DNA from 4 places in the Neorhizobium sp. S3-V5DH genome. Region 1 is predicted to be linked to each of the others. Evidence: riboswitches for the same ligand, from Rfam matches in the RefSeq annotation. Region 1 holds a riboswitch; each other region holds the start of a gene.
What was found. Region 1 has a riboswitch for thiamine pyrophosphate ahead of thiM (hydroxyethylthiazole kinase). Riboswitches for the same ligand answer to the same signal wherever they lie in the genome.

Region 2: another riboswitch for thiamine pyrophosphate. It lies ahead of EDE09_RS15650 (multidrug effflux MFS transporter); the one in region 1 lies ahead of thiM (hydroxyethylthiazole kinase).
Region 3: another riboswitch for thiamine pyrophosphate. It lies ahead of thiB (thiamine ABC transporter substrate binding subunit); the one in region 1 lies ahead of thiM (hydroxyethylthiazole kinase).
Region 4: another riboswitch for thiamine pyrophosphate. It lies ahead of thiC (phosphomethylpyrimidine synthase ThiC); the one in region 1 lies ahead of thiM (hydroxyethylthiazole kinase).

Annotation. Positions count from the first base shown of each region.
Region 1 covers NZ_SMCL01000020.1:75,945-83,721, reverse strand. Annotated here, with positions in the region: gene EDE09_RS22135 (alpha-glucosidase) at 1-1,633, shown strand, start outside; gene EDE09_RS22130 (heavy metal translocating P-type ATPase) at 1,619-3,811, opposite strand; TPP riboswitch at 3,925-4,019, shown strand; gene thiM (hydroxyethylthiazole kinase) at 4,066-4,863, shown strand; gene thiE (thiamine phosphate synthase) at 4,860-5,495, shown strand; gene thiD (bifunctional hydroxymethylpyrimidine kinase/phosphomethylpyrimidine kinase) at 5,492-6,313, shown strand; gene EDE09_RS22110 (HutD family protein) at 6,342-6,923, opposite strand; gene hutU (urocanate hydratase) at 6,932-7,777, opposite strand, start outside.
Region 2 covers NZ_SMCL01000010.1:99,178-106,954, forward strand. Annotated here, with positions in the region: gene EDE09_RS15645 (TetR/AcrR family transcriptional regulator) at 1-401, shown strand, start outside; TPP riboswitch at 841-956, shown strand; gene EDE09_RS15650 (multidrug effflux MFS transporter) at 1,098-2,330, shown strand; gene prpB (methylisocitrate lyase) at 2,706-3,629, opposite strand; gene EDE09_RS15660 (tripartite tricarboxylate transporter permease) at 3,635-5,164, opposite strand; gene EDE09_RS15665 (tripartite tricarboxylate transporter TctB family protein) at 5,164-5,601, opposite strand; gene EDE09_RS15670 (tripartite tricarboxylate transporter substrate-binding protein) at 5,613-6,608, opposite strand; gene EDE09_RS15675 (sensor histidine kinase) at 6,670-7,777, opposite strand, start outside.
Region 3 covers NZ_SMCL01000009.1:178,978-186,754, reverse strand. Annotated here, with positions in the region: gene EDE09_RS15155 (ABC-F family ATP-binding cassette domain-containing protein) at 1-553, shown strand, start outside; gene EDE09_RS15150 (response regulator) at 702-1,151, shown strand; TPP riboswitch at 1,194-1,299, shown strand; gene thiB (thiamine ABC transporter substrate binding subunit) at 1,337-2,347, shown strand; gene thiP (thiamine/thiamine pyrophosphate ABC transporter permease ThiP) at 2,355-3,977, shown strand; gene EDE09_RS15135 (ATP-binding cassette domain-containing protein) at 3,970-4,677, shown strand; gene EDE09_RS15130 (M48 family metalloprotease) at 5,024-6,490, shown strand; gene EDE09_RS15125 (RNA polymerase factor sigma-32) at 6,502-7,365, opposite strand; gene EDE09_RS15120 (CarD family transcriptional regulator) at 7,654-7,777, opposite strand, start outside.
Region 4 covers NZ_SMCL01000008.1:189,914-197,690, reverse strand. Annotated here, with positions in the region: gene EDE09_RS14430 (lysine-2,3-aminomutase-like protein) at 1-664, shown strand, start outside; gene thiC (phosphomethylpyrimidine synthase ThiC) at 1,447-3,258, opposite strand; TPP riboswitch at 3,355-3,484, opposite strand; gene EDE09_RS14415 (acyl carrier protein) at 3,662-3,913, shown strand; gene EDE09_RS14410 (acyl-CoA dehydrogenase family protein) at 3,913-5,094, shown strand; gene EDE09_RS14405 (amino acid--[acyl-carrier-protein] ligase) at 5,145-6,056, shown strand; gene EDE09_RS14400 (DUF1839 family protein) at 6,061-7,044, shown strand; gene EDE09_RS14395 (glycoside hydrolase family 2 protein) at 7,041-7,777, shown strand, end outside.

The DNA of each region.
Region 1 (7,777 bases):
CAAATGGTGGCACACGGCCACCGTATATCAGATTTATCCGCGAAGCTTCGCCGACAGCAACGGAGACGGTATCGGCGATCTACCGGGCATTACCTCAAAGCTGGATTATCTAAAATATCTCGGCATCGACGTCATCTGGCTTTCACCGATCTACAAGTCGCCAATGGACGACAACGGCTATGATATTTCCGATTACCGAGACATTGCTCCCGAGTTCGGCACCCTGGCGGATTTCGATCGCCTGATAGCCGAGGCCAGGAAACGCGGTATCGGGATCGTCCTGGATCTGGTCGTCAACCACACGTCCGACGAACATCCCTGGTTTCTCGAAGCCCGCAAGTCCCCCAGCAATCCCTATCGCGACTTCTATATTTGGCGAAAACCCGGTCCCGACGGCGCCCCTCCGAATGGCCTCATGTCTTCCTTTGGCGGACCGGCCTGGACGCTCGATCCTCAAACCGGGGAATATTACCTCCACCTCTTCTCCCGTCGCCAGCCGGATCTCAACTGGGAAAACCCGAAGGTCCGGCGAGAAATCTACGACATGATGAACTGGTGGCTCGAACGTGGCATTGCCGGCTTTCGCATGGACGTCATCGACTATATCGGCAAGCAGGTCGACCAGGAACTGGTGAAGGACGGGCCGCATCTGCACGACTATCTGCAGGAAATGAACCGCGAAACCTTCGGTGGCCGCAACATTCTTACCGTCGGCGAAGCCTGGAGCGCGACGCCGGGTTCGGCCTTGCTCTATACCGGGCGCGATCGCAACGAACTTTCGATGGTCTTCCAGTTCGAGCATGTCACGCAGCAATGGGACGAAGTCTACGGCAAGTGGCGCTCCAAGCCCTTCGATCTCGTGAAGCTGAAGTCGGTGCTCAGCAAATGGCAATATGCGTTGTCGGAAGACGGATGGAACTCCCTTTTCTGGGGAAACCACGACCTGCCCCGCGCCGTCTCCAAATATGGCGACTCCCGCGGCTATCCGTCCGAATCCGCCAAGATGCTGGCGACCGTGCTGCATCTCTTGAAGGGCACACCCTTCATCTATCAGGGCGAAGAAATCGGGATGACCAACGTCCCCTTTACCAAGATAGATCAATATCGGGATATCGAGACCCTCAACATGCACCGCCTGCACATCGAGGCCGGGCTGTCGCCGGAGGAATTCATCACAGGCGCCAATGACAACGCACGTGACAATGCGCGTACGCCGATGCAATGGAGCGCTGCGCCCCATGGCGGCTTTTCCTCCGGCGTGCCGTGGATAGAGGTCAACCCCAATTATACAACGATCAATGCAGAAGCTGCCATGACCGACGAACGTTCGGTCTGGAACCACTACCGGCAGCTGATCGCCCTAAGGAAAGCACATCCGGTTATCGTCTATGGGCTTTATCAGTCCTGGCTGGATCAGCATCCGGACGTTTTTGTCTATTCCCGCAGCCTCGACCATGAGCGGCTGGTCGTCATCGCCAACTTCACCGCACGGGAAGTATCTTTGACCATACCGGATGAATTGAAGACCACCGGCCGATGCCTGATCACAAATTACCACCCCATCGACAACCTTGGTCCGGTTGTGGAACTCAAACCCTATGAGGCATTTGCCATCCTTTCACCGACCGCGTAGCAGACGCAGCGCATTGAGCGTGACAAGCACAGTGGCACCGGTATCCGCCAGAATTGCCGGCCAGAGCCCGGTCACACCGAGAACCGTGGTTACAAGGAAGACGGCCTTCAGGCCGAGAGCAATGGCAATGTTCTGGTGGATGTTGCGCATCGTGCGCTTCGACAACTCGATCATGTCGGCAATGTCGCGTACACGGCCGTGAAGTACCGCGGCGTCGGCCGTTTCGAGCGCCACATCCGTGCCCCCGCCCATGGCGATGCCGACGTCCGCCGCCGCCAAGGCCGGCGCATCGTTGATACCATCACCCACCTTGCCAACTGTAAAACCCTTGCGTTTCAATTCCGCAATGATCCGCTGCTTGTCCTCAGGCATCAGCTCGGCATGCACCTCGAGGCCGAGATCCTTGCCGATCGCGCTCGCGGTACGGGCGTTATCGCCTGTCAACATGACCGTCCGGACGCCGGCATTCGTCAGCGCTTTCAAGCCCTCTTTCGCGTCGGGCCGCGGTTCGTCGCGCATGGCGATCGCGCCGGCCAGCACCCCGGCCGCGATCAACACGGATACGGTCTTACCCTCATCATTAAGGCCGGCGATCTGCCGCCGATGCGCCATGGACAGCGAAACCCGATCGGCCGCTGCTTTCGGCGAACCCAGGAAGGCCTCCTGGCCCTCGACGACCGCCGTTATACCCTCGCCGCCAAGCGCCCTCGCATCGCTCGCGGCAGGAATGTCTACTTCATCGTCCGCAGCCTTGGCGAGAATGGCCATCGCCAGCGGATGACTGGACCCGGTTTCGAGCGCGGCAGCGATGCGAAGCACCTCATCGGCATTACGCCCGAAGGCAATCACATCGGTTACCCGAGGCTTACCGGCGGTCAACGTGCCGGTTTTGTCCAGCGCGATGGCTGTGACCTTGCCCACCATTTCGAGGACCGCACCGCCTTTCATCAACAGACCGCGCCTGGCACCGGAGGACAGTGACGCAGCAATTGCAGCAGGCGTTGAGATGACCAACGCACAAGGGCAGCCGATCAGAAGAATGGCAAGCCCTTTGTAGATCCAACCTTCCCAGGCTTCACCAGTGATAAGTGGCGGCAACACTGCGACCAGCGCTGCGACGACCACGACGGCTGGCGTATAATAGCGCGAAAAGCGGTCGATGAAGCGTTCGGTCGGTGCCTTGCTTTCCTGCGCTTCCTCGACCAGGCGCACAATCCGGGCGATGGTATTGTCGGCGGAAGCCGCTGTCACTTGCACCCGCAGGGCCGCGTCTCCATTCACCGTGCCGGCGAAAACCGCATCGCCGACAGTCTTTACGACCGATATGCTCTCGCCCGTCACCGGCGCTTCATTGATTGCGCTTTCGCCGGCGACAATGATGCCGTCCGCAGAGATGCGGTCGCCTGGCCGCACCAGGATGATCGATCCGATCCCAAGATCTTCTGCCGGTACTTCTCGTGTCTTGCCGTTTATTTCCAGCAGCGCGGTCTTCGGCACCAGTGCCGTCAGGCTTTGAATACTCTGGCGCGCTTTGCCGGCGGCGACACCTTCCAGAAGCTCCCCGACGAGGAATAGGAAGACCACCGCCGCCGCCTCCTCCGACGCATCGATGACCACGGCACCAAGGGCAGCGATGGTCATCAGCATCTCGATCGAAAACGGCGTACCCGCCAAGGCCGCCATGACGGCGCGGCGGGCGATCGGCACCAAGCCGACGAGCATGGCGGCTACGAAGATATAGGTGTCGTAGGCCGGAACCAGGTGCCCGACCCCATAAGCTGCTGCCAGTGCAATACCTGCCAGTATCGTCAGCCGTCCTTTGGCGCTCTTCCACCACAATCCGTCCATGCGATCGTGCTCATGCAATCCTGCAAGATCTTTCGTCTCGGGGAGACCATGGTCGTGACCTTCATGATCAAGGCCGTGATCCGGCAGCTCTGCTGGTCGAGGCGACTTCTGCCCAAGAGCGCGCAGCGAGTAACCAAGCCCGGTAACCTTCGTTTCGATCACTGGCAGGTCGCACGTTCCATCATGGCTGACCATCATCGTGCCTGCAGCAACAGAAACGGAAACATCCTGGACGCCGGGAATGCGTCGAACTGCTGTGTCGATCTTTGCCGCGCAACTTGCGCAATCCATTCCGCCGATCTTGTAACGAGCCTGATTCTTTGCTGTCATCTTTCTCTCCGCCTGGGATCGGGTACCATAACTACAACCTCTAGCGACTAGAGCTACAAGTAGTTTTTTTGACAAAAATCGCTGGCGCCCATGGCGGCATATGCGCTAGTCCTTGCCTCAGACAGGGGCGTCCGGGTTGCCGGGCTGAGAAGTACCCTTTGAACCTGAACCAGATCATGCTGGCGGAGGGAGTCGCCTGGGCTTTTTCTGATGAAATGCCCTGCGCCCCTCCACCTGAAAAGGCGAGGACGCAGATGACAGACACTCCAGGCCAGATTCTATCGGCAATGCGCCAAAAGAACCCCCTTGTGCAGAACATCACCAATTTCGTGGCGATGAACATCGCGGCCAATGTGATGCTCGCCGCCGGCGCCTCGCCAGCCATGGTGCATGCGAAGGAGGAAGCAGGAGATTTCGCTCGCATCGCTGCGGCGTTGACGATCAACATCGGAACGCTTTCGCCTTACTTCCTTTCCGGCATGAAGGAAGCGGCAAAAGCTGCCAGCGAGGAGGGCAAGCCCTGGATCCTCGATCCGGTCGCCCATTTCGCGACCCCCTACCGCAGCGCTGCCGTTACAGAACTCCTGGCGCTGAAGCCCACAGTCATTCGCGGCAACGCCTCGGAGATCATGGCACTTACAGGAGCGCAATCTCGCGGTCAGGGCGTCGACAGCGGCGACAAAACCGAAAAGGCCGAAGACGCCGCCGTTGCGCTTGCTCGTGATCACGCCTGCGTCGTAGCCGTTACCGGCGAAATGGACTTCGTTACCAACGGTTCTCGCTCCGTCCATATCCTCGGCGGATCTGATCTTATGCCTCGTGTTACGGCACTTGGTTGCTCTCTGACCGCTCTGGTTGGTGCCTTTGTCGCAGTCCGTCCGGATAGGCCGTTCGACGCGACGGTGGCCGCCCTCGCGATGTTCGCGGTCGCGGGGGAGGAAGCAGCACTCACTGCTAATGGCCCCGGTTCTTTCTCTCCCCTTTTTCTTGACCGGTTGGCATCGCTTTCGCCAGAGACGCTGGATGCCAAAGCGAAGCTCGTAGCAGCATGAAAGCCTTCGATCTATCCGTCTATCTCGTCCTCGATCCCGAGTTATGCCAAGGCCTCGGCATGGCGCAGACCGCTCGGCTCGCCGTGGAAGGTGGTGCGACCATGGTTCAATTGCGTGACAAAAACGCCAGCACCGCAAGGATGATCGAGACCGGTCAGGCGTTGAAAGCGGCACTCGCAGGCAGCGGCATACCTTTGATCGTCAATGACGATGTCGAAGCCGCGATCGCCATCGGCGCCGAGGGAGTGCATGTGGGACAGAGCGACATGGGGGCATCGATGGCGCGCCGCCGCGTCGGAGAGGGTATGATCGTCGGCGTGTCGGTCGAAACCGAGGAGCTTGCGCAGGGCGTCGATCCATCTCTCGTCGACTACGTCGGAATAGGCCCGGTCTTCGCCACTCCCACCAAACCGGATCACAAGCAGCCGATCGGCTTCGATGGATTGGCGCGTATCGTGGCGGCCGCATCGGTGCCAGCGGTCGCCATCGGCGGCCTCAGGGCGGAACACGCCGGCAAGGCGCTGGCGGCAGGTGCCCACGGGATCGCCGTAGTCTCCGCCATTTGCGGCCAGCCGGACCCGAAGGAAGCCGCACGAAGAATAACTGACGAGGTCAGAAAGGCGCGCCTATGATCCGCAATGTTTTATCCATCGCAGGCTCCGATCCCTCCGGCGGCGCGGGAATTCAGGCGGACCTGAAGACGTTTTCGGCGCGGGGCACCTTTGGAATGGCAGTCCTTACTGCCTTGACGGCGCAAAACACGGTGGGGGTAACAGGAGTGCATCTCGTACCGCCTGCTTTCGTGGCCGGGCAGATCCACGCCATTTTTGCCGACATCCGGGTCGATGCGGTCAAGATCGGCATGATTGCCAATGCGGAAATCGCCGAAGTCGTTGCGGATGCCCTCCGTCCCTATAATGACAATCTGCCGATCGTGCTCGATCCTGTCATGGTCGCCAAAGGGGGGGCGTCACTTCTGGCTTCCGATGCGATAGAGATCCTGATCCGTCGGCTAATACCCATGTCCACGCTGGTCACGCCCAACCTGCCGGAAGCCGCGGCTCTTCTAGGTGAAGCGATGGCGGTAGACCGCGCGGGAATGGCCGGCCAGGCCGAGAGACTACTCCGGCTGGGGCCGAAGGCGGCGCTGATCAAGGGTGGCCATCTTGAAAGGGCTGAAAGCCCCGACGTCCTGGCGGAATCCACCGGTCTTCACTGGTTTGAGGGTACGCGGGTCTCCACGCAAAACACCCATGGCACAGGTTGCACCTTGTCCAGTGCGATCGCCGCCGAACTTGCCAAAGGCGCTCCGCTTGCCGAATCCGTTGCGATCGCCAAGGACTATCTTGCAGGCGCCATAGCTGCAGCCGGCACACTGAGTGTCGGCAACGGCCACGGGCCTGTCCAGCACTTCCACGCGCTATGGGCGAGTGAACAACAGCCGAGCTGACCTGGGCGGGAAGGTTGCCTGCCTCCCCTCACGAAAGGCGCTCCATCTCGATGAGATAAACGACGCTGCTCTGCTCGGCGGTCAAATGGACATGCACATCCGGGGCTATCCAGCAAAGGACGTCTTGTCCTTCTGCCGCAAGCTCGATTCCATCCGCTCGAACCATGCAGGTGCCCGTAAAAACAATCGCGGAAAGTGCCTTGGCGGTATTGAAGACAAGGGGTCCCTCGAAGGCACATCGCTGCACGTGATGCCATGCGTAGCCGCGAAGCGTCATGACGTTGAGGTCGGTAATCGGGCCGCCCAGACATCTGGCGGAGACGCTACTATCGCCGGAGAATGGAAAAGGGCCGCACAATGCCCGCATTTCCGGCTGCAGGACGCCGTCCACAGTTAGCTGCATGCCGTCGCCGGCAAGGACCGCGATGGTCCGGTCAATGCCGGGAAAGGGCGAGAAATCACTCTCGCCCTCTACTGTCGCGAGGCTGACGCGCCAGAGAAACCGGCCATCTGGATTGCCCGGCAAGGGTTCGGACGCCACCTCCCGAGTGACGCCCTTGCCATTTTTCCAGGGCATGGCCCTATGCTTGTCTGCCTTGAGGAGACGCATCTCGGTCCTCAATTGCCGAGGATGCCCGGCAGCCGCAAGCCCTTTTCCTTAGCGCATTCGAGCGCGATTTCGTAACCCGCATCGGCATGGCGCATGACGCCGGTGGCCGGATCGTTCCACAGAACTCGCTCCAGACGCTTGGCAGCGTCATCGGAGCCGTCTGCGCAGATGACAACGCCCGAATGCTGCGAGAAACCCATGCCGACACCGCCCCCATGGTGCAGTGAGACCCATGTCGCGCCAGAGGCGCAGTTGAGCAGGGCATTGAGAAGCGGCCAGTCGGATACTGCATCCGATCCGTCCTTCATGGCTTCCGTCTCGCGGTTGGGTGAAGCGACGGAACCACTGTCCAAATGATCGCGGCCGATGACGACAGGTGCTTTCAATTCGCCACTCTTGACCATTTCGTTAAAGGCCAGCGCCAGACGGTGACGATCGCCCAGGCCCACCCAGCATATCCGGGCCGGCAGGCCCTGGAAGGCGATGCGCTCGCGGGCCATGTCCAGCCAGTTATGCAGGTGCTTGTTGTCCGGCAGCAGTTCCTTCACCTTGGCATCGGTTTTGTAGATGTCCTCCGGATCGCCGGAAAGTGCCGCCCAACGGAAGGGGCCGATACCACGGCAAAACAGCGGACGGATATAGGCAGGCACGAAGCCCGGGAAAGCGAAGGCGTTCTCAAGCCCCTCTTCCTTGGCAACCTGGCGGATATTGTTACCGTAATCGAGCGTGGGAACGCCCATATTCCAAAAATCGACCATGGCGGCGACATGGATTTTCATCGAAGCCCGGGCGGCGGCTTCAACCGTCTTCGGATCGCTTTCCTGCTTCGCCCGCCATTCGGCGACCGTCCAGCC
Region 2 (7,777 bases), on a different contig from region 1:
GCGTCGACGGTTCGGCCGAAGATCAGCTCATGGCGGTGGGATCGTCCCTGCTTCGCACGCTGTTGCGCCCGGACGTCCGCAATGTCGAAGCCATGGTCATGGCCGACACGACGAATCAAAAGTCGTTGGGTAAGCTGCATTACGACGCCGGCCCCGCCCATATCATCGCCCAAATCGAGGTTCTGTTGCGTCAATTGCACGACAAGGCGGTTCTAAACGTGCCCGATCCTCTCCGGTCCGCCCGCTTGTTCGCTGCGCTTTTCAAAGGGTCCGATCTCCTAATTATTGCACGCTTCGATCAGGCGCGAGCAGAGGACGACAAGGAGATCGAATCCTACTGCCGATCGGCCGTCGCCATGTTCATGGCGGCGCACGGCGGCAACGACCACGCCGGCGGATAGCCTAGGAGTACTTGCATGATATTTGGATGCTCGCATTGACATCAACCCGGCGATTATCGTTGGGAAACGGGCTGACCGCGGAGTAACCGCTACCACCCCATTGGAAGCCTTGGTGCCGACTTGGCAGACCGTCAGCTTTCGGGAAGCTGCAACGGTGGTCTGAACGGCGGAAATAAAGGCGCTATTCAGACTGTCAGCTTGGCGCATTGTCAGTAGGAAAAGCGGACATGTTGCTTATCGCAGTTAACGTTGGGCTTGAGCCCTTGAGGTCATCGGCTGCCGAAGAAACGCGTTTAAAATCCAGCTTGTGAGACAAAGTCGGGGTTGACACTGCGAGAATGCTTGCCAGGGGGTGGGTGAATTTCCAGGTGAGGTTTTAGGTGGTAACTGTCCGTACCCCTCAAAAAGCGTGCTTGCTTGCGATTTTCGCTCTATCATCGTCTACACCGAGGGGTGCCCTGCCAAAGGGCTGAGATACTGCTGGCCAACGCAGCGCAGTGACCCTTTGAACCTGATCCGGATCATGCCGGCGAAGGGACGGGTCCGACACCTATCCTCAGCCGGCCTCTTAGACGAGGCCGTAATGACACTGACGAAACCAAAGCTCGGAACGAATACCCCTAGAGGCAGCACGATCAAGATCTTGCCCTCACCCTCGATTTCTCCGCGGCGGAGCGGCTTGGAGAGGGCTGAGACATGATGCGCTCCCCTCCAAGGTTCTCGACAATCATCCTATTGTGCGCTCTTTCGGTCATACCGCTGAACGTGTTCCTGCCTTCGCTGGCGAATATCGCCGGGGATTTTCATATAAGCTATGCTTTCGCTAGCTTGTCGTTGGCAGGCTATGCGGTGGTCGCCGTTGCGGTGGAAATGGTCATGGGTCCGCTGTCGGATCGGTTCGGACGGCGACCGATCATTCTGGCGAACCTTGCTGCTTTCACGCTTGGATCAATCGGCTGTGCCCTATCGCCTGATATTTGGATATTCCTCGCCTTCCGTATGCTTCAGGCTACAATTACCTCCTGCTACCCGGTCGCTATGGCGGTCATCAGGGATACCGTCGGAAAGGAGCGGACGGCGAGCAGGATCGGCTATACGGCAATGATCTGGGCGATCGCGCCGATGTTCGCCCCGGCATTCGGCGGGGCTTTAGATCAGGCCCTTGGCTGGCGGGCGATTTTCTGGTGTCTCGCCCTCGCCGGGGCAGTGATGTTCCTCTTGTGCTGGTTCGGTCTGAGCGAAACCAACAAAGCGCGCTCGGACACGATTGCTCAGCAGTTCCGAACCTATCCGGCCTTGTTCCGCGCGCCGCGCTTCTGGGCCTACGGATTGTGCATGTCGTTCTCGGTTGGAGCGTTCTATGCCTTCCTTGCCGGCGCTCCATTGGCGGCAACATCGGCATATGACCTACAGGCCGGAACGCTCGGTATCTTCATGGGCGTCACAACCCTGGGCTATATCTTCGGCAGCTTCCTGTCGGGGCGATATGCCGGACGCGTGCCGTTGACCACCATGATGATTATGGGGCGCGTCGTAGCGTGCGCGTGCCCTATAATCGGCTTGGCCCTGTTTCTGGCAGGCTTCAGGAATGCCATTGCGCTATTCGGCCCCTGCATCCTGATCGGCATCGGCAACGGCCTGACCATGCCGAGTGCCAATGCCGGGATGCTCTCGGTGCGTCCGGATCTCGCCGGAAGCGCCGCCGGATTGGCCGGTGCCATGACGGTTGGCGGCGGTGCGGCCCTTTCATCGATCACGGGGGCGATGCTGACAGAAAACGACGCGACCTATGGGCTCTTCTGCATCATTCTTCTTTCGACGACGATTGGGCTGCTGGCTGCGACATTCGCCGCACTTACCGATAAACACGATTCCACGATAACAGCGGTGAAGTCATCCCATGCTGCCAGCCAATCCGAACGAGGATGAAGATGTCTAGTTCACAACGCATTCTTGCAGCCAGTGCGGTCGTTCGCGACGAAAGACGGCGCAATATTTCTCGTCCAGCGCCGATCCACTAGACAAGGCGTGCTGGATGCTACCGGGCGGCCGCACCGATCTCGGCACACGCGACGTGACGACGCCGTGAGCGATGTCCGCTTCCAGGAAGCGCGCGAGACGGCATCTACCGCCGAGGTGAAGGCGCGTTGCCGCCCGGCGGCATTGGCGATCGGTCGGTGGTACCGCAGGCGACCAGAGCGGCAGCCATCCGTGACCAGTTCCTCGTGTTGAAGGAGGAAGAACTCGACGTATCAGGTCAGGGATCATCTCGCAGTCACTGGTCTTAATGCCACCCATGGGCTTCTACTCCTGTCGCGATTCCGCCTGGGGTACAGCGCTTGCGACAATACTGGCGTCGAGCGATTCATAGCTCGCGAGGTCAATCAGGTCGTATAGTTCGGCCCGTGTCTGCATCCTGGCCACCAAATCTGTCGTGGCGCCATGCTGGGCAAGCTCCCCGTAGAGGTCCTGCTGCGCCCTGTTGGCGACCCGAAGTGACGATACCGGCCAGATCACCATCTTGTAGCCGAGGTCCTGGAGCGCGCCGGCCGTCATGGGAGGAGAGCGACCGAACTCCGTCATGTTCGCCAGGAGAGGGACGCCTCCCATGGCGGCTGCGAACTCGGCGAACATGGCTTCGGTGATCAGAGCCTCCGGGAAGATGGCATCCGCGCCAGCCTTGACGTACAGACGGGCGCGGTCGATTGCCCGTTCTATCCCTTCGTCTGCGACAGCGTCCGTACGTGCCACGATGACAAGAGAACGACGAGCCCTCGCTGCGGCGGCAACCTTGGCTGCCATGTCTTCGGGGGTCGCGAGCTTCTTGTCGTTCAGGTGACCGCACTTCTTCGGCAGCACCTGATCCTCGATCTGGATCGCGGCAGCACCGACTTCTTCAAGACGCCGTACCGTGTTCATGACATTCAAGACTTCGCCAAAGCCCGTGTCTCCATCGACCAGCAATGGAAGACCCGAGGCCCCAACGATCTGCCGGGTGAAGAACAAGACGTCTTCGAGCGTCAGGATTCCGAGATCGGGCAGCCCCATCGAAGCGCTCATCGCTGCCCCGGACAGGTACAGCGCCTCGAAGCCCGCGGCCTTGGCCTGGAGCGCTGCAAGGCCATTATGCGCCCCCGGCATCCTGACGATCTCCGGCTTGCGCAAGAGAAGGCGAAGCCTGTCACCCGCCGGATTTTCGTCATTTGGGTTAGGAAGAAGATAATTCATTGCGGTCAATCCACCTGCAGTGCTGTCTTGTGCCGCCACTTCGCGAAGCGCGGAAGAAGGAGGGGGATAATGAGGACGGCGGCAGCCATGATCCACAGCGTAATCGAGATCGGGCTCGACCATAGGATGGCCACATCTCCGGCAGAGAGCGATAGCGCTCGCCTCAGGCTCTGCTCCAGTATCTTACCGAGCACGAGGCCGAGGATGAGCGGTGCCATGGGCACGCCGAGACGGCGCAGGAGGTAACCGCCGACACCAAGGCCGACCATGAGGACGAGATCGAATGTCGTCGATTTGCCCGAGTAGACCCCGATCGCGCTCACGACGACAATGAACGGCACCAGGACCCAAGCCGGGACGGACAGCATCCTGGCGAACACGCCGACAAGCGGGATGTTGATCGCCAAAAGGATGAAGTTGCCAATGAACAGCGAGGCGATGAGACCCCAGACCAGATCAGGCTGCGAGCGGAAGAGCGCGGGACCGGGTGTCAGGTTGTAGAGCGTCAGGACGCCCAGCATGATCGCCGTCGTCCCGGAGCTTGGAATGCCCAGCGTCAGCATCGGGATGAAGTTGGAGTTGGAAGCGCTGTTGTTTGCCGCCTCGACCGAAGCGAGCCCGCGCACATCTCCCTCTCCGAAACGGCTCCCTTCCGGATCGCTCTTTTCGACAACACGTTTCTCGGTGGTGTAGGCGAGCGCAGAAGCCACGGTCCCACCCGCGCCCGGAAGAATGCCGACGAAGAACCCGATTATCGAGCCACGCAGCGTCGCCATGTTCGTGAAGCGCATCTCCTGACGGTTGAATAGCGAGCGCCCGAACTGCTCGATGCGGACGGCTGCTCCACCATGCTTGGCGTCCAGCATGATCAGCAACTCGCTGATCGCGAAGAGGCCGATCACGACAGTGGCGAACTGAACGCCGTCCACCAGATTCGGCGAGCCAAACGTGTAGCGGTAGACACCCGAGTTCGCATCGATGCCGATCGTGGAGATCGCGAGCCCGAGCCCGATCGCGAGCATCGCCTTCACGGGCTGGTCCGTGAGAAGGCCCGTAAGACACGCGAAGGCGAAGACCATGAGCGCGACATACTCCACGGGTCCGAATGCCAAGGCCCATTTCGCCAAAACCGGGGCCGCAAGGACAATCCCCAAGGTCGCAATGGCCGACCCGACGAACGAGGTCCAGGCGGACAGGGAGAGGGCAATCCCTGCTTTCCCTTGGCGTGCGAGCGGATAGCCTTCCAGAGCGGTCATCACTGCAGACGCTTCGCCCGGCACGTTCAGCAGGATGGCGCTGATGCGACCGCCGTATTCGGAGCCGATATAGATGGCCGCCATCAGGATCAGCGAGCCTTCCGGCGGCAGTCCCAGCGCGAACACGACTGGAACCAGCATGGCAACGGCGTTGATGGGCCCAAGACCCGGTAAGACACCGACCATCGTCCCGACGACGGCTCCAAGCGCAGCCAGGAGCAGGTTTGTCGGAGCAAGAGCGACTCCGAATCCGTGTAACAGGTAGTTGAACGAATCCATCAGACGATCCCTCCGAATGGACCCACCGGAAGAACGACCTCCAGAACTCGGTCGAAGAGCAGGTAGGAAGAGACCGCGAGCACGACACCCGTTACCGCACCCTGCCACCACTTAGCGCCGAAGATCATCGCGATCGGGACCATGAAGATTGTCGTCGCGATTACGAAGCCGAGCGGCTGGAAGAGCAGCGCATAGCCAACGAGACAGCCACATAAAGCTGCGAGCGCTCCGATAGGCCCCGCTGATTCGGAGGACGGTTCTCCGGGCCTCAGCACCAAGATGACGCCGCACAGCGCGATCATGCCTGCAGCTATGAGCGGAAACGCTCGGGGCCCAACAGGTTCGTAGGCGAAGGGTGCTTGAAGCGCGTATCCGAACACGAGCATCATTGCTGCGACCGCGATTGCGGTCGCTCCCAGGAGGCGGTCGGTTTTCATGATGTGAGGCCTTATTTGGTCGTGGCGAGACCGAAGTCAGCGGCGAGCTTCTTGTATGACGCCACCTGTTTTTCCACGAACGCCTTCGTCTCCTCGCCCGTCATGGGAAGCGGGAAGAGGTTGCGCTTCTGAAGTTCCGCGGCGTAGTCGGGAGACTGCATCGTCTTGGCGAAAGCATCAGCCCACCACTTGTAGTCCGCGTCGCTGACTTCAGGTCCGACATAGAACCCGCGGACGATGGGCCACTTGATGTCAAATCCCTGTTCGGTGGCCGTCGGCACCTGGGACAGCTTGCCTGGGAGCCTCTGCTCCGAGAAGATCGCAAGAAGCCTCAGCGGCGCGCCACCATCAATTGCTGCCTGGCTGTCACCCACGTCGTTCATGCAGACATGGACGTGTCCGCCCTGAAGTGCGGTTGCGCAATCCCCGCCGCCCTCGAACGCCACAAAGCGCATGGCTTTGTAGTCGATGCCTGCCGCACGCGCTGCCATCGCGGCCTTCATCCAGTCCTGGCTGCCTATCGTGCCACCGGCTCCGATGATGACAGACTTCGGGTCTTTTTTGATGGCGGCCATCAGGTCCGTCAGCGACTTGTATTCGCTGCTGTCCTGGACGACGACAGCGCCGTAGTCGGTGCCGACGCTGGCGACCCAGCGAACGTCTTTTTCAGAATATGCCCCGAACTTGCCCTGGGCGAGGTTCAGGAGCGATCCGGCGGAGAATGCCACGACGACATTTGGTTCGGCACGGCGCTGTCCGACGATCGCGTTGTAGGCAACCGCGCCAATGCCGCCCGGCATGTACGAGACGCGCATCGGGGACTTGATCGCGCCCGACTGCTGAAGCGTCGCCTGGGCGAGCTTGCAGGTGATGTCGAAACCTCCGCCCGGCTGCGCTGGTGCGATGCATTCTGGATTCTTCGGCTCTGCTTGCGCGAAAGTCGGGGCAACGGAAACGGCTGTGATAGAAATAGCGGCGGCGAGCGCGGCGCGAGATGCAATTGTCATAGATGATCCTCCAGATGACGAACGCAGACCTCCTATCTGCGAAGCTCGCCATATATCCGCCTCAAGCTTTCAACTGGCTTTCAGTTGCCAAAGGCAGGCGGAGCGAGACGACAAGGCCTCTGCGGTCCGACCTGTTCCTCACCTGCATCGACCCGCCGCTGGCGCGGGCGACGGTTAGCGCGATCGCCAGCCCGAGACCGCTCCCGCTCGTAGCCTTTTGACCGCTGCGGAAGCGCATACCGGCGTAGGCGAGTTCCTCCTCTTCCATTCCCGGACCTTCGTCCATTACCTCGACGACAGCCGCGGCGTCTTCTCGCCAAAGCGTCACCGTCACGAGGCTGGTTTCAGGGGCGTATTTGATCGAGTTGTCCAGGATGTTCATCATCGCTTCCTGAAGGAAGCCCTCGTTGGCGCGGACGATCAGCCTCTGACCGGAAGACTCGACGATGCAGTCCATCTGGCGGCTACGTATACGCGGCCACAGCATGCGGACGACTTCTGCGACCGACTCGGCGACGTCGATAGAAGCTTGGGGGTATGTCTCCGTGCCTTGTGACGTCCGCGCCTTGGCAAGCGCAAGAAGCTGGTTTGTCGTGCGGATTGAGCGATCCAGCACGAGTTTGGACGACTGCAGCGCAGTACGGACCTCATCGGGGTTCGACTGGTGCAGCGCGTAGTCGATCTGGGTGCGTAGGATCGTCATCGGCGTCCTGAGTTGATGTGAAGCGTCATCAAGAAATCGCCGCTGTTGTTGGGCTTGCTCTACGTTTCTGGCCATCAAACGGTTCATCGCCTCGACTGCCGGCCGAACCTCCTTGGGCAGATCAGCGACCTCGAGAGGTTTCAACTCGTCAGGCTCCCGAGCGTCGATGGCTTCCCGCAGCCTGTTCAGTGGCTTCAGCGCCATGTAGACGCCGACGCCTATCAACGTACCAAGGACCGCAACAACGAGGACGTCGCGCAGGATGGCGCGCATCATCAACTCGTTCTGGAAGGTGGTGCGCGACAGCTTCGTTTCGGCGACCTGGATCGTGATCTGAGTCCCCTCAGGTCTAGCAGGATCGAGCGGACGAGAGAGCGCTCCAACCCGGATGACTTCGCCAAAGTAGTCGCCGTCATGGAAACGGAGCTGACCCGGTTCAAGGTTCGGCGTCTCCGGTAAAAGCACG
Region 3 (7,777 bases), on a different contig from region 1:
GAACCTGCTGATCCTTGACGAACCGACCAATGATCTCGATATCGAGACGCTCGACCTGCTCCAGGAGATCGTGGCAAGCTACAACGGTACCGTCATCCTCGTCAGCCACGACCGCGATTTCCTGGATCGCACTGTGACCTCGACCATCGCGCCGGCCAATCCCGACGCACCGGATGGGCGCTGGATCGAATATGCAGGCGGCTACACCGACATGCTGGCACAGCGCAAAGGCGCTTTGGAGGAAAGGCGCAGGGCCGAAAAGGCTGAAAAGCCGAAGGCCGAATTGAACGCTTCCGTAGAAGCGCCGAAGGGCAAAGGCAAGCTTTCCTACAAGCAGAAATTCGCGCTCGAAAATCTGCCGAAGGAGATGGCGAAGACTGAAGCGGATATCGCCGCACGGGAGAAGAAGATGGCAGATCCTGCTCTCTTCACCAAAGACCCTGCCGCTTTCAACAAGCTCGCAGCTGAAATGGAAAAACTTCGGGAAAACCTGACAAAGATGGAAGAGGAATGGCTGGAGCTCGAAATGCTCCGGGAGGAGCTCGAGGGATAATTTAATAATTTGTTATGCTTAACAAATAGTTAGGCAAGAAAAGCATGTACCGGCCCGGAACAATCTCCCTCCTCTGGCGTTCGAAAGGCAATCAGCGCCGGGACGCACCTCACGTGCCGGCATAGTGAGAACCGAATTGGGGACATTCATGCTGACAAATGTTGAGAGTGGTCGGCTGGCCCGCGAGGCGCCAAGTCAACGCGTACTGATTGTCGAAGACGAGTTCCTGATCGCCCTCGACATTGCCGAAACGGTTGAACATATGGGACTGGAGGTCGCAGGATTTGCGCATGGCCGCCGGAATGCTCTCGAATTGGCACCGGAGGCGGATATCGCCATTGTCGACGTCAATCTCGCTGATGGGCGGACCGGGCCGGATATCGGTCGCATGCTCGCTGAACGTTACGGGGTCACCGTCATTTATATGACCGGGAATCCGGAAGACGTTGACGGTGTGAGGGGGCCTCTGGGTGTTCTGACAAAACCGGTGCTCCCCCATGTGGTCGAGCAGTCGATTGACTATGCTGTGGCAAACCGCCTCGGCCGTTCCGCGAAAGTGCCGCGTGAACTCAAGGTTTTTCGGCAAGGGCGGGCCTGAACCGGCCCCTTGCCAGCGGAACTTCCTACCGTTAAATCTTTCTCCGCTCTAACGGGGTGCCACACGATTTCATGTGGCTGAGAGGCATTGCCAACCCGCGGAACCTGATCCGGTTAGCACCGGCGGAGGGATTAGACGGCTTGTTGCCAGCGCCTATTCCCCAAACTTTTGAAGAGGAGGCGCTGATGCGCAATATCATTCTGTCGATGTTCGCGGCCGCGGCGGCGCTGTCCCTTTACACTGTCGCGCACGCTCAAGACAAAACGCTGACCGTCTATACCTACGAGAGCTTCCTTTCCGACTGGGGCCCTGGCCCCAAGGTCAAGGAGGCTTTCGAGAAGACGTGTGCCTGCAATGTGAAATTTGTCGGCGTGGCGGATGGCGTGGCGCTGCTCACACGCCTCAAGCTGGAAGGCCAGGATACTGATGCGGATCTCGCACTTGGTCTCGACACCAATCTCGTTTCCGAAGCCAAGGTTACGGGGCTTTTCGACGCGCATGGCCTTGATCTTGCGGCGGTCAAAGTACCTGGCAGCTACAGCGATGACACCTTCGTCCCCTATGACTATGGCCACTTCGCAGTCGTCTACGATACGGAGGCGATGAAGAACCCGCCGAAAAGCCTTCGGGAGCTTGTTGATGGAGACCCATCGCAGAAGATTGCGATTGAAGACCCTCGCACCTCGACACCTGGTCTCGGCCTCCTCCTCTGGGTAAAGTCTGTCTATGGCGATAAGGCCCCGGAGGCCTGGGCAAAGCTCAAGAACCGCATTCTGACGGTAGCGCCCGGCTGGTCCGAAGCCTACGGCTTGTTCACCAAAGGCGAAGTCCCGATGGTGTTTTCATACACGACCTCTCCCGCCTATCACATGGTCGAGGAAAAGACCGAACGTTATCAAGCAGCGTCCTTTGCCGAAGGCCACTACATCCAGATCGAGGTGGCCGGCATCCTGAAGGGCGCTTCGGAAAAAGAACTGGCGAAAGAGTTCCTGAAGTTCATGGTCTCGCCTGCCTTCCAGGATATCATTCCCACCACCAATTGGATGATGCCCGCCGCGAAGATATCCGGCGCTCTGCCGGACGCCTTTAACAAGCTGGTCCAGCCGCAGAAGACCTTCCTCATGGGATCGGACGAGGTCGCCAGGAACCGCCAAGCCTGGATAGACGAGTGGCTGACTGCCATGAGCATGAATTAAGAAGATCATGTTGCTGACGCGGGGAGAGCGAAGAAGGGGCATCGCCTGGGGTCTTATGAGCTTCGCCTCTATCGCCCTCTTCGTCGCCATTGCCGTTGTTGCATTGCTTTCCTGGGATGCCGACGGCGCCCAATCCCGGCTCTTTACGGCCTACACATGGCGAATCCTGCGCTTTACGCTTTGGCAGGCGATGCTGTCGACATTGCTTTCCGTAGGGCTTGCACTTCCCGTGGCACTCGCTCTTGCCCGCCGGCCCGACTTTCCCTGCCGAACCTGGATCGTCCGCCTCCTGGCGCTGCCGATGGGGCTGCCGGTTTTGATCGGCGCGCTAGGGTTGATCGGTATATGGGGGCGTCAGGGCCTGATCAACGGCCTGCTGTTGACGCTCGGCCTAGACCAGCCCATCAGCATCTACGGTCTTTCCGGAATCCTGCTCGCACATGTCTTCTTCAACCTGCCGCTCGCCACGAGGCTGTTGCTCGCGGCACTGGAGCGCCAGCCGGCGGAATACTGGCTTCTATCCGCAAGCCTCGGCATGAAACCGCTCTCGGTCTTCCGGTTTGTGGAATGGCCCGCCGTTAAAAACGTCATCCCAGGCATCGGCGCGCTCGTCTTCATGCTGTGTGCCACGAGCTTTACGCTGGTGCTGCTGCTGGGCGGCGGACCGGCAGCGACCACGCTCGAAGTGGCGATCTACCAATCGCTGCGTTTCGATTTCGACCCGCCGCGGGCGGTCGCCCTGGCGCTGCTGCAAATCGTCATAACAGGCGTTATTCTGCTCGGCATGGCATTATTGCCGACGCCGGATGACCCGGGTGCAGCCTCGGGCCGTACAAGCCGCCGCTTCGACGGTCAGGCGTTGTCTGTACGTCTTTGGGATTCATTTGCCATACTTGCTGCCACGGTATTCCTGATCATGCCACTGGCTTCGATCCTTGCCGCCGGGCTTAGAGCAAATCTCTGGAACCTCGCATCGAGCGCCGCCTTTCTTACCGCCGCCTGGACGAGCTTCTCCATCGCTTTGAGTGCCGGAATGCTGACGATTGTGACCGCGCTCGCCATAATCGCAGGAAGGGAAGCGGTGGCAGACATGAAAAAGCCCGCGGCGAGCGCTCGGGGCTTCGCTGCAATGCTTGCGGGCACGTCCTCGCTTGTTTTGCTGGTGCCGCCGGTCGTCCTCGGCACCGGTTGGTTCCTGGTGCTACGACCCCTTGGGGATGTTGGTCGCTTTGCCCCTCTGCTGGTCGCGGTGATCAACATGCTGATGGCGCTGCCTTTTGTGATGCGGGTGCTGGAGCCGGCCATCGAGACCCATCGTCAGCGGACAGCCAGGCTTTCCGCAAGTCTCGGCCTCTCCGGTCCTTCGCGGCTTTGGCATATCGACCTCCCTGTGCTTTTAAAGCCCCTGGCGACGGCACTTTCCTTCGCCATGGCACTGTCGCTCGGTGATCTCGGGGCCGTGGCTTTATTCGGTTCCAACGATCTCGTCACGTTGCCCTGGCTCGTTTACAGCCGGCTATCCAGCTACCGGACCAATGACGCCGATGGCCTGGCGCTTATGCTGGGCATCATTTGCCTGCTGCTGACCATATTGGGAACGACCGGCCGGAGAGGGGCGGAGAATGGCTGACGGCATCAAGCTGGAGAATGTCGAATTGAGGCTCGGCACCACGGATTTCCGGTTTGATTGCGCTCTTCCCTCCGGCGCGGTGACAGCCATTACTGGGCCATCAGGGTCGGGCAAATCCACTTTTCTCAATATCATTGCGGGTTTCGAAGTTCCCGACATGGGCCGCGTCTTCGTCGCTGGAGAGGACGTGACGGAAAAACATCCGTCCGAACGACCGGTTTCGCTGGTTTTCCAGGACCACAATCTTTTCGCTCATTTGAACCTCTTCACCAATATCGGTCTCGGCATCAGTCCTTCGCTGACCCTTTCGCCCGAACACCGAAAGGCAATTTCGCAGGCGTTGGAACGTGTGGGGTTAGGCGGATACGAAAAACGCATGCCAGGCACGCTTTCCGGGGGCGAGAGACAGAGAGCCGCCTTTGCGCGCGCCTTGGTGCGCAACAAGCCCGTACTGCTGATGGACGAACCGTTTGCTGCGCTCGATCCGGGTCTTCGCATCTCGATGGCGGGCCTTCTGCTCGACCTGCATCGGGAGACGGGCAATACCGTGCTGATCGTCACCCATGATCCGAAAGAACTGAACCGCTTGGCCGATCACGCCCTATTTATTGAGCAGGGACAGATCACGCTGGAGGCACCGGCAGAGGAATTTCTGGGCCGTCGCGACATCCCGTCACTCCTCGAATTTCTTTCGAGCTGATCGCTCCCGGCTCTCTTGAAGGAGTGTCTATCGACCTTTTTGACCGATCACGCCCGGAGACTCTTGCAAAAGCTCCGTTACATTTGCCGCCACAATTTGGACGTGGCGCAATGGCATCGCGAACTGGCTGTGGGGATTTTCTTTGCAAACACGCCGATAAGACATATCTCAATAATGTCTGTGCATGTGGTGCGAAAATCGCTAAGCGAACATGGAGAACAAACTCGCTTTGGTTCGAGAGAGCCATCCTAAAGCCGGATGGCAGACCTTGGAAATGACGGTGCGTGAAACGAGGACGATGAGGCGCGATACGGCTGGTTCGATGGTCTTGCCAAGGGCTCGCTTCATGCTGGGCTTTCGGACTGCGGGCGCCTTGCTGCTCGGGGGAACCCTGCTGGCCGGCTGTCAGTCCATCTTCGAGCAGGCCTATACTCCGAACGTCTCTCCTTCCGACTCGCCGCAGATCGTCGATGAAGTCCAGAAGAACGATCCCCGAGCGCAAATGGGAGCGCGGGAGCATCCCCGCATCGTCGCGAGCTATGGCGGAGAATATCGCGATGCCAAGACCGAACGGCTGGTCGCCCGGATAGCCGGCGCCCTGACCGCTGTCTCGGAAAATCCCAACCAGTCTTTCCGCATCACTATCCTGAATTCGCCGGCGATCAACGCCTTCGCGCTGCCCGGCGGCTATCTCTATGTGACCCGCGGGCTTCTCGCCCTGGCAAATGACGCTTCGGAAGTCGCAGCGGTCCTCTCCCACGAAATGGGGCATGTGACCGCTAACCACGGTATCGAACGGCAACGGCGCGAGGAGGCGGAAGTGATCGCCAGCCGCGTTGTCGCCGAGGTCCTTTCGAGCGATCTTGCCGGCAAGCAGGCGCTTGCCCGCGGCAAGCTCAGGCTTGCAGCATTTTCCCGCCAGCAGGAGCTGCAGGCTGACGTGATTGGCGTGCGAATGCTAGGCGAGGCAGGATATGACCCCTATGCGGCGGCGCGTTTTCTGGATTCCATGGCAGCTTATGCCAGGTATTCATCCGTCGACCCTGACAGCGACCAAAGCCTGGACTTTCTGTCAAGTCATCCCAATTCCACGCAGCGTGTCGATCTTGCGCGCCGCCATGCGCGCAATTTCGGCCAGGAGGGCACAGTCGGCGACAAGGGCCGCGACTATTATCTCGCCGGCATCGACGGCCTTCTCTACGGGGACAGCCCACAGGAAGGTTATGTGCGCGGCCAGACCTTCCTGCATGGTGGGCTCGGCATCCGTTTCGACGTGCCACCCGACTTCCGTATCGACAACAAAGTGGAAGCGGTACTGGCGACCGGGCCGGGTGAAACGGCAATCCGGTTCGATGGGGTCGCCGCCGGCGATAACAACAGCCTGACCAATTACCTGACGAGCGGTTGGGTGGCGGGGCTGCAGCCCGAGACGGTGCGGGAAATCCAGGTCAATGGATTGCCCGCGGCAACCGCTCGCGCTTCAGCCGACCGCTGGGACTTTGACGTTACGGTCGTCCGGGTGGGCGAGCAGATATTTCGCTTTCTCACCGCGGTGCCGAAGAACAGCGCTTCACTGCAGACCACGGCCGATCTGCTGCGCAGCACGTTCAGGCGAATGACGCCGGAGGAGACCGCAACATTGAAACCTCTGCGGGTCCGGATCGTGACTGCCGCTCAAGGCGACACGGTGGCTTCTCTCGCCGCCCGCATGATGGGAACCGACCGGAAACTCGATCTTTTTAAGCTGATCAACGCGCTATCGGCCGGCGCCACTCTGTCGCCAGGCCAGAAGCTGAAGATCATTTCCGAATAGCCCGCCGAATATCAGCAGACAGCGGCCATTTGCGGGTTGGCTGAAACCAGCGCCATCTTGAGTTTTTCGATCGCGCGACTCTCGATCTGACGTACGCGCTCTTTGGAAATGCCGAGTTCGGCACCGAGCGCTTCCAGCGTCGCACCTTCATCCGTGAGGCGGCGTGCCCGGATGATCTTCTTTTCGCGATCATTGAGCTTGGTAAGTGCACCCTGAAGCCATTTCAGGCGCCGTTCGCCGTCTATCATTCCGGAAACCTGTTCATCGGGCAGCGGCTCGGCACTGGCAAGCATGTCCAGCCGTTCGCCGCTGTCGGCGTCGCCGGCGATGGACGGAGCCTGTAGCGAAGCGTCATTGCCGGAAAGGCGGGCATCCATGGTCTGAACATCCGCGACACTAACCCCGAGAGCTACGGCAATTTCCTCGTGGATGGCGCGCGCCGTCAGATTGGAATCCCCACGGGCAAGCTTCGCACGCAACCGACGAAGATTGAAGAACAAGGCCTTCTGCGCCGAACTGGTGCCGCCGCGAACGATGGACCAATTGCGCAGGATATAATCTTGCATGGAAGCGCGGATCCACCAGCTAGCATAGGTGGAAAAACGTACATCACGTTCCGGTTCAAACCTTGCCGCAGCCTCGAGCAGCCCTACATAACCTTCCTGTACGAGGTCGCTCATCGGCAATCCAAAGCCGCGGAACTTGGAAGCCATGGCGATTACGAGCCGCATATGAGCAAGCGCGATCCGGTTGCGAGCGTTCTGGTCTTGATCGTCCTTCCACCGTACCGCCAGATCTCGCTCTTCATCTCGTGCAAGATAGGGTGCCGACATCGCTATCTTGATCATAGTGCGGTCTGCGGACATGGCTGTCATCGTGCTCTCCGTGAACGGTCTGATCCGACAAAAAGCAAAGCCCAACTCCAGCACCGTGCCTTCGAACGGCGATGAAGATTTTAAGGCTGCGCTTTTCTCCCCTCGTTGAATTCCGCGGGGATTCATCCGGCCGACAAGCCAAAAATCCGCCCGCACTGCTTCCCGCGGACGCGAATGATGCCGTTAACGCAATTCGCCATCCCGGCGGGACAACGCTGCAGCACGGAAAAAGTTCCAATAAAAAACCCGGCTGGAAGGCCGGGTTTTAAAAACAGGCGCAATAGAAGCTTAGGCGGCTTCTTCCTGTGCCTCGTCTTCTTCGATTGTCTTGCCGCGCTTGGGACCCTTGGCAAGATTGATCTCGACAACGCGAACGGCTTCCGTTTCAGACATTCTGTTAACGGCAGCGATT
Region 4 (7,777 bases), on a different contig from region 1:
AGAGCTGTCGGCGGCGCTCGCCTATATCCGCGCACATTCCGAGATCTGGGAAGTGATTCTCACCGGCGGAGATCCGCTGGTCCTTTCGCCGCGGCGGCTTTCGGTAATCATGCAGGGGCTTGCTGATATCCCGCATGTGAAGATCGTCCGCTTCCATACGCGGGTTCCGGTGGTCGAGCCGGACCGCGTGGACGAGGCGATGATCGCCGCCCTGAAGGAAAGCGGCAAGGTGATCTATGTGGCGCTTCACGCCAACCATCCCCGCGAACTGAGCGATACCGCCCGCGCCGCGTGCGCGCGGTTGATCGATGCAGGCATTCCCATGGTCAGCCAGACGGTGCTGCTCAAGGGCATCAACGATGATCCGGTCGTGCTCGGCGACCTGATGAAGGCTTTTGTCGAAACCCGGGTCAAACCCTATTATCTGCATCATCCGGATCTTGCGCCCGGCACCAGCCATTTCCGGCTGGATATCGCCGATGGGCAGAAGATCGTTGCGGCGCTGCGCGGAAATGTTTCCGGGCTGTGCCAGCCGACCTATGTCCTGGATATTCCGGGCGGTCATGGCAAGGCGATGATCGGCAAAAGTGCGGTACGCACGGAAGGCGGCTGCTATTCGGTCAGCGATTTCCGCGGCGAGGAGCACAGATATCCTCCGAAGTGACGCGCGCTCGCCTTCACGCGACAGCTCCTGCCCGTGTTTTGGAGAGCCCACACGAATGCGGAACCTCATTTGATTTTGTATGTGTGGCTCCGCATTCGCGTGGCCTTCGGCGTTCTTTCGGGGTGTCCTGCCCCTACAGGTGATCATCTCGCCTCGCTGCGTGGCTTCATTTGCGGTCTCCTTTCGGGAAACCTTGCCACTTGCACGGCTATACCGAACCGGACATGGCTGCCCGGGGGAGGCTTGATAGGAAGCGATCGGGTTGATGGCCCGCTCTCCTCCATGGCTTTCACCTCTTCCACCTTTCCCGCACGTTACGGGTCCAATGGAAGCGCCGGCTCCCGCCTGCCCGCGAACGTCTCGCGAAACACTCCGGCGACGGAAGCGGGAGGATTGTAGGCATGGATGCGGAGGGTGGGGATGATGACGCGGTCAAGTCATTGGAGATGCTGAGCGGCGGCGATGAATTGTCCCCGGGACAAACATGGAAAGGCAGCATTGTGGGGCGTGCCCCGCCATACCCCCTCTGTCCTGCCGGACATCTCCCCCTCAAGGGGGGAGATCGGCTGGAAGCGAGGCCCTAACCCAGTCAAAGCCTTGAGATTGCCGCAAGATTGCTGAATTCTGCTCCCCGCCGGCTTCCTGCCCTTCACGATTGGAAAGGGATCGCTGAGCATGCCTCCTTCGATCTCCCCCTTGAGGGGGAGATGCCCGGCAGGGCAGAGGAGGGTGAACCGGCCTCGACGTGAACTGGCCCAACGTCGAAGGGCATGGGATCATGCTCACTCCTTCCCCACCGGCATGTAGAGATCGCCGCCGTCGCGGTATTTGGCGGCCATGGCTTCCAGTCCCTCCTTCTGCGCCTCAGCCCGGATATCATGCGAAATCCGCATCGAGCAGAACTTCGGGCCGCACATGGAGCAGAAATGCGCCACCTTGTGCGCTTCCTTCGGCAAGGTCTCGTCATGGAAGGAGCGCGCCGTTTCCGGATCGAGCGACAGGTTGAACTGGTCCTCCCACCGGAACTCGAAACGGGCGCGGGAAAGCGCGTCGTCGCGAACCCGGGCTGCCGGATGGCCCTTGGCGAGATCGGCCGCATGCGCGGCGATCTTGTAGGTGATGACGCCGACCTTGACGTCGTTGCGGTCCGGCAGGCCGAGATGTTCCTTCGGCGTCACGTAGCAGAGCATCGCCGTGCCGAACCAGCCGATCATCGCTGCCCCGATCCCTGAGGTGATGTGGTCGTAGCCGGGAGCGATATCGGTCGTCAGCGGCCCGAGCGTGTAGAACGGCGCCTCGCCGCAAACCTTGAGCTGCTTGTCCATGTTTTCCTTGATCTTGTGCATCGGCACATGACCGGGGCCTTCGATCATCACCTGGCAATCCTTCGCCCAGGCGATCTTGGTGAGTTCGCCGAGCGTCTCCAGCTCCGCAAACTGCGCCGCGTCGTTGGCATCAGCGATCGAGCCGGGACGCAGGCCATCGCCGAGCGAGAAGGACACGTCATAGGCCCGGCAGATATCGCAGATTTCCTCGAAATGCTCGTAGAGGAAGCTCTCCTTGTGGTGATGCAGACACCACTTTGCCATGATCGAGCCGCCGCGCGAGACGATGCCGGTGACGCGATTGACGGTGAGCGGGATGTAGGGAAGCCTGACGCCCGCGTGGATGGTGAAATAATCGACGCCCTGTTCAGCCTGCTCGATCAACGTGTCGCGATAGACCTCCCAGGTCAGGTCTTCGGCGATGCCGTTCACCTTTTCGAGCGCCTGGTAGAGCGGCACCGTGCCGATCGGCACCGGCGAATTGCGAATGATCCATTCGCGGATATTGTGGATGTTCCGGCCGGTGGACAGGTCCATGACCGTATCCGCACCCCAGCGGATCGACCAGACCATCTTTTCGACCTCCTCCGCCATGGAGGAAGTGACGGCGGAGTTACCGATATTGGCGTTGATCTTCACCAGGAAATTCCGGCCGATGATCATCGGCTCGCTTTCGGGGTGGTTGATGTTGGAGGGGATTATCGCCCGTCCTTCCGCGACTTCGCGGCGAACGAATTCAGGGGTCACGAAATCCGGAATATGCGCTCCGAAGCTCTCGCCGTCACGGATGAGAGCTTCCTTGGCCGCCTGCCGGCCGAGATTTTCGCGGATGGCGATGAACTCCATTTCCGCCGTGACGATGCCGGCGCGCGCATAGGCAAGCTGGGTAACGGCCCTGCCGTCTTTCGCCTTCAGGGGCGTGTTGCGGACCGGGAATTCCGGCGTCAGGCGATCGCCGGTGACAAACCCGTTGTCCTCCGGTTTCACGACGCGGCCTTCATAGGATTCGACATCGCCGCGCGCCCTGATCCAGCTTTCGCGCAGCCGCGGCAGGCCGGCTTCGATCGAGACCGCATGGGCCGGATCGGTGTAGGGGCCGGAGGAATCGTAGACGGTGACCGGCGGCTCGCCGGAGGTCGGATGCAGCGCGATCTCACGCATCGGCACCCGGATATCCGCGTGGACGACACCGGATTTGAAAACTTTGGTGGAGGCGGGAAGCGGACCGGTCGTGACGACAGGCGTAAGCTTTGGTGTGGCGATATTCATGGGTGAGGCTCCAAGGTTTGCCGTTTGGAGACCCAGTTCCAGTGTTGGAATGATGGAAAAACGCCTGAGCCGATGGACGGGAATCCCGCCTGAAAGCCGTGAGCGCTCGCACCGTCCCTACGCCAGTATGAACTGGATCAGGTTCAACGGGTCACTGCGCCTCGGCGGCAAAGCCGTCCGACCAGCAGTATCTCAGCCCCTTGCCGGGACCCCCCTGGTGAATGCGAGCATCAAAAACCTGCCGAGCGCCCGTGTCAAGCCAAAGCTGGCCATGCGGATATCTCGGATTTTAGCGAATCCCGCAGCCCTAACTTCACGACGTTTCTTACCGGAATTTTATGCTTTCCGACGTAGACAGTGTTCCCGGCGATGAACGCAAATTCCAGTCATTGGAGATGTCGAGATGAACGAGACTATTCGCGAACTGCTGGCACGGGTCGGCGGGCTTCCGGTTGCAGTGACCGAACTTGAAGATGCGGCCGATCTTTATGCGGCCGGGCTTTCCTCCTTTGCCTCCGTGCAGCTGATGCTGGCCATCGAAGAGGCTTTCGACATCGAGTTTCCCGACAGCCTCCTGAATCGCAAGTCCTTTGCCAGCATCTCGGCAATCGAGCAGACGGTCGCCCAGATCGTGAAAGCCCGTGAGGCTGCGTGATGAGCCTCCCAGCCTTTGCCGCCGACATGACGCTCGGCGCACGTGCCCGCCGAGTGGCGGAGGTCGCGGCCGAAAATGCCGACCGCGTCGACCGGGAAGCCCGTTTTCCGCAGGAAGCGGTCGATGCCATGAGGGCCGAACGCCTGCTCGGCATTCAGGTCCCCATATCGCTTGGCGGCGAGGGGGCTTCGACACAGGAGATCGCGGAGGTCTGCTCCATCCTGGGACAGGCATGCGCGGCAAGCGCCATGGTCTTCGCCATGCACCAGATCAAGGTGTCAAGCCTGGTCGAGCACGGCGGCGACAGCGAGTGGCATAGGGATTTCATGCGCGAGCTTTGCGCCCGTCAGCTTCTTGTCGCCTCCGCGACAACGGAAGGCGGCATCGGTGGCAATCTGCGCAATTCCATCTGCGCCATCGAGATCGACGGAAACATCTGCCGCCTGACGAAGGACGCGACCGTCATTTCTTACGGCGTTCATGCGGATGTCATCATGGTGACCTCCCGCGCCCACGCCGACGCGGCTCCGGGCGACCAGGTCATGACCGTTTTCAGGAAGAACCAGTATACGCTGGAAAAGACGGTGGACTGGGATACGCTCGGCATGCGGGGCACCTGCTCTGACGGCTTTATCTTCAAAGGCGAGGCGCCGGTCACGCAGATCTTCCCGAAACCGTTTGCCGAAATCGCGGCGCAGAGCATGCTTGCCTCGTCGCACCTCCTCTGGAGCGCGGTATGGTATGGCATCGCAGCCGATGCGGTATTGCGTGCGCAGGCCTTCGTGCGCGCCGCCGCTCGCAAGGCGAATGGCACCACGCCGCCCGGCGCGTTGAGACTCGCGGAAACATCCAACCTGCTGCAGCTCCTGAAGTCGAACATTCTTTCGGGCCTGAAGGCCTACGAGGACGCCAAGGCTGAGCCGGACCAGCTTTCCTCGATGGCGTTTTCGATCGCCATGAACAACGTCAAGCTCGCCTCGTCGGAGACGATCCTGACCATCATCAACCAGGCGATGATCATCTGCGGCATCATGGGTTACAAGAACGGCACGCCTTATAGCCTCGGCCGGCATCTGCGCGATGCCCATTCGGCCCAGCTGATGATTTCCAACGACCGCATTCTGGGCAACACGTCGACCATGCTGCTCGTACAGAAACCGGACACCAGCCTTCTCGGCTGACGCCCACCCGTCAATGATTGCCCGTCAAATGAATTGAATGAGGTGAAGCCATGGATATGCAAGTTTCCTTTCTCGACCGCCTGTTCGACGCAGGCCTTCTGATCGACACCGGCGTCGACGGGCTTTATGGCCGCAGCGGCCGGTTCGAAGATGTGATTACGGCCTTCGAGCGGCTGATCGACAGGATAGGCGGGGCCGACGGCGCGGAAGCCATGCGCTTTCCGCCCGGCATGAACCGCGCCTTCTTCGAGCAGAGCGGCTACATGAAGAGCTTTCCGCAGCTCGCCGGCACCGTGCATTCCTTCTGCGGCAACGAGCTCGACCACATGAGCCTGTTGAAATGCATGGAAGTGGGCGAGGAAGACTGGACGAAGGGTCAGGAAGCGACCGATATCGTGCTGACGCCGGCCGCCTGCTATCCGCTCTACCCGACCGTTGCCCGGCGCGGCAACCTGCCGAAGTCCGGCGCTCTCTATGATCTGCAGAGCTACTGCTTCCGCCACGAGCCCTCCAAGGACCCGGCCCGCCAGCAGCTGTTCCGCATGCGTGAATATGTCTGCATGGGCACGGAACAACACGTCACCGATTTCCGCCAGCGCTGGATGGATCGCGGCGTCGAGATGATGAAGTCGGTCGGCCTCGAGGTGACGATCGACATCGCCAACGACCCCTTCTTCGGCCGCGCCGGCAAGATGCTGGTCAACAACCAGCGCGACCAGAACCTCAAGTTCGAGCTCCTGATTCCGATCACCTCGGTTGCCAAGCCGACCGCCTGCATGAGCTTCAACTATCATCAGGATAGTTTCGGTTTGAAATGGGGCCTGAACCTGGAAGACGGCAGCGTCGCACACACGGCCTGCGTCGGTTTCGGGCTGGAGCGGATCGCACTCGCTCTCTTCCACACCCACGGTCTCGACGTGAAAGAGTGGCCGGAATCCGTCCGCGCCACCCTGTGGGGCTAAGGCCATGGCTGGAGTTCTAGCCGGTCTTGATCCGGCCAGCTACAGGCCGCATGCGCTACATTCGGCGGAGCGCATCTGGCCGGAGACCAATTGTTATGTGGACCTCTGGATCGAGGTGCTTTCGGCGCAGGGCCTTCCGCCGGAAGCCATGCTGGGTTTCACATTGACCCAGGATTTTGAGGGCGACCAGTTCACCTTTTTCAAGGTGCCGCTGGAGGATCTCGAAGCGCTTTACGGCATCCGCGTCACGGAACTGGCGATCTTCGACAGGCCGGAGCGGCATGTGCTCGAGCAAATCGGCCGCGGCCGGTTGACGCTGCTGGAGCTCGACAGCTACTTCCTGCCGGATACGCGCGGAGTGACCTATCGCCAGGAGCATGGCAAGACGACGGTGGCGGTAAACCGGCTCGACCTGGAGAAGCGCGAGCTGGACTACTTTCACAACGGCGGCTTCTTCCATTTGTCCAGTGAAGATTTCGACGGCCTATTCCAGACGAATGCGGCCCCGGAGGCGCTGCCCTTCCTGCCGTACACCGAATTTGCAAAGTTTCCGGCGACCTATCCGGCTGCCAGAGACATGCGGGAGACGGCGTGGAAACTCTTGCGGCACCATTTCGCCAGACGGCCGGAGCAAAATCCGATCCGGGCTTTCGCCGAGGTCTTCCCGACCCAGGTCGAGCGCCTGGCCGAACGCGATTTCGGCTTCTTCCACAAATATGCCTTCAACACGCTGAGGCAGGTGGGGGCCAATTTCGAACTTCTGGCTAGCCATCTCGACTGGCTGAATAGCAAGGGTTTTGCGCAGGCGGAAAAACATGCGCTGAGAATTGCTGAAGTCGCCAAGTCTACGCAATTCCAGCTTGCCCGCGCCGTCACCCGCAAGAAATTTGACCCGCTGGCAACGGCGCTCGATCCGGCCGTCGAAGCCTGGGATCTGCTGGCGGCAGAACTGGCCATGACATTGGCCCAGACCCGCGAGGCCGCGTGAGCGCACTTTCGCTGATCGGCACTGAGACCAGTCTTCTTTCGGAGGGCTGGTCATTGCTTTTGAGCGAGCGCGACGCCTATTCGCTGCCAAGTCATCTGCCGCCTGCCCTCGACGATATTCCGGCGGCCGTGCCGGGCACGGCTGCGGCCGCTCTGGAAGCCGCCGGCCGCTTCGACCGCGATGAACCGGAGCCTCTGATCGAGAAAGATGCCTGGTATCGCCGCTCGCTTGCCGGCGAGGCACCCGGTACCGCAATCCTTCGCTTTGACGGCCTCGCCACGGTGGGGGAGGTTTATCTCGGTGATCGGCTGGTCCTCTCGTTTGACAGCATGTTCGAAAGTCACGACGTGCCGGTAGAGCTGACCGGCGGCGAGACCCTGTCGATTTGTTGTCGCGCGCTGAAACCGCATCTGGACAAAACCGGACCGCGTGCCCGCTGGCGCCCAAGGCTCATGAACAATCAGGGCCTCCGGCTGGTTCGCACCACCTCGCTGGGCTTCATGCCCGGCTGGTGCCCCGAAATCCATGCCGTCGGTCCATGGCGACCGGTGTCGCTGGTGAGGCCGGGCGAAGACTGCCTTACCGACCTTTCGATCGCCACGGACTTCGTCAGCCACGAGGGCGGCATCCTCAGGGTCGCCTTTTCCTATGAGGGCCCGGCACGCGATCTCCGTCTGATCTGTAATGGCCAAGAGGCCGAGTTTTCGCTCGCCGACGAAAGATATTCAGCCGA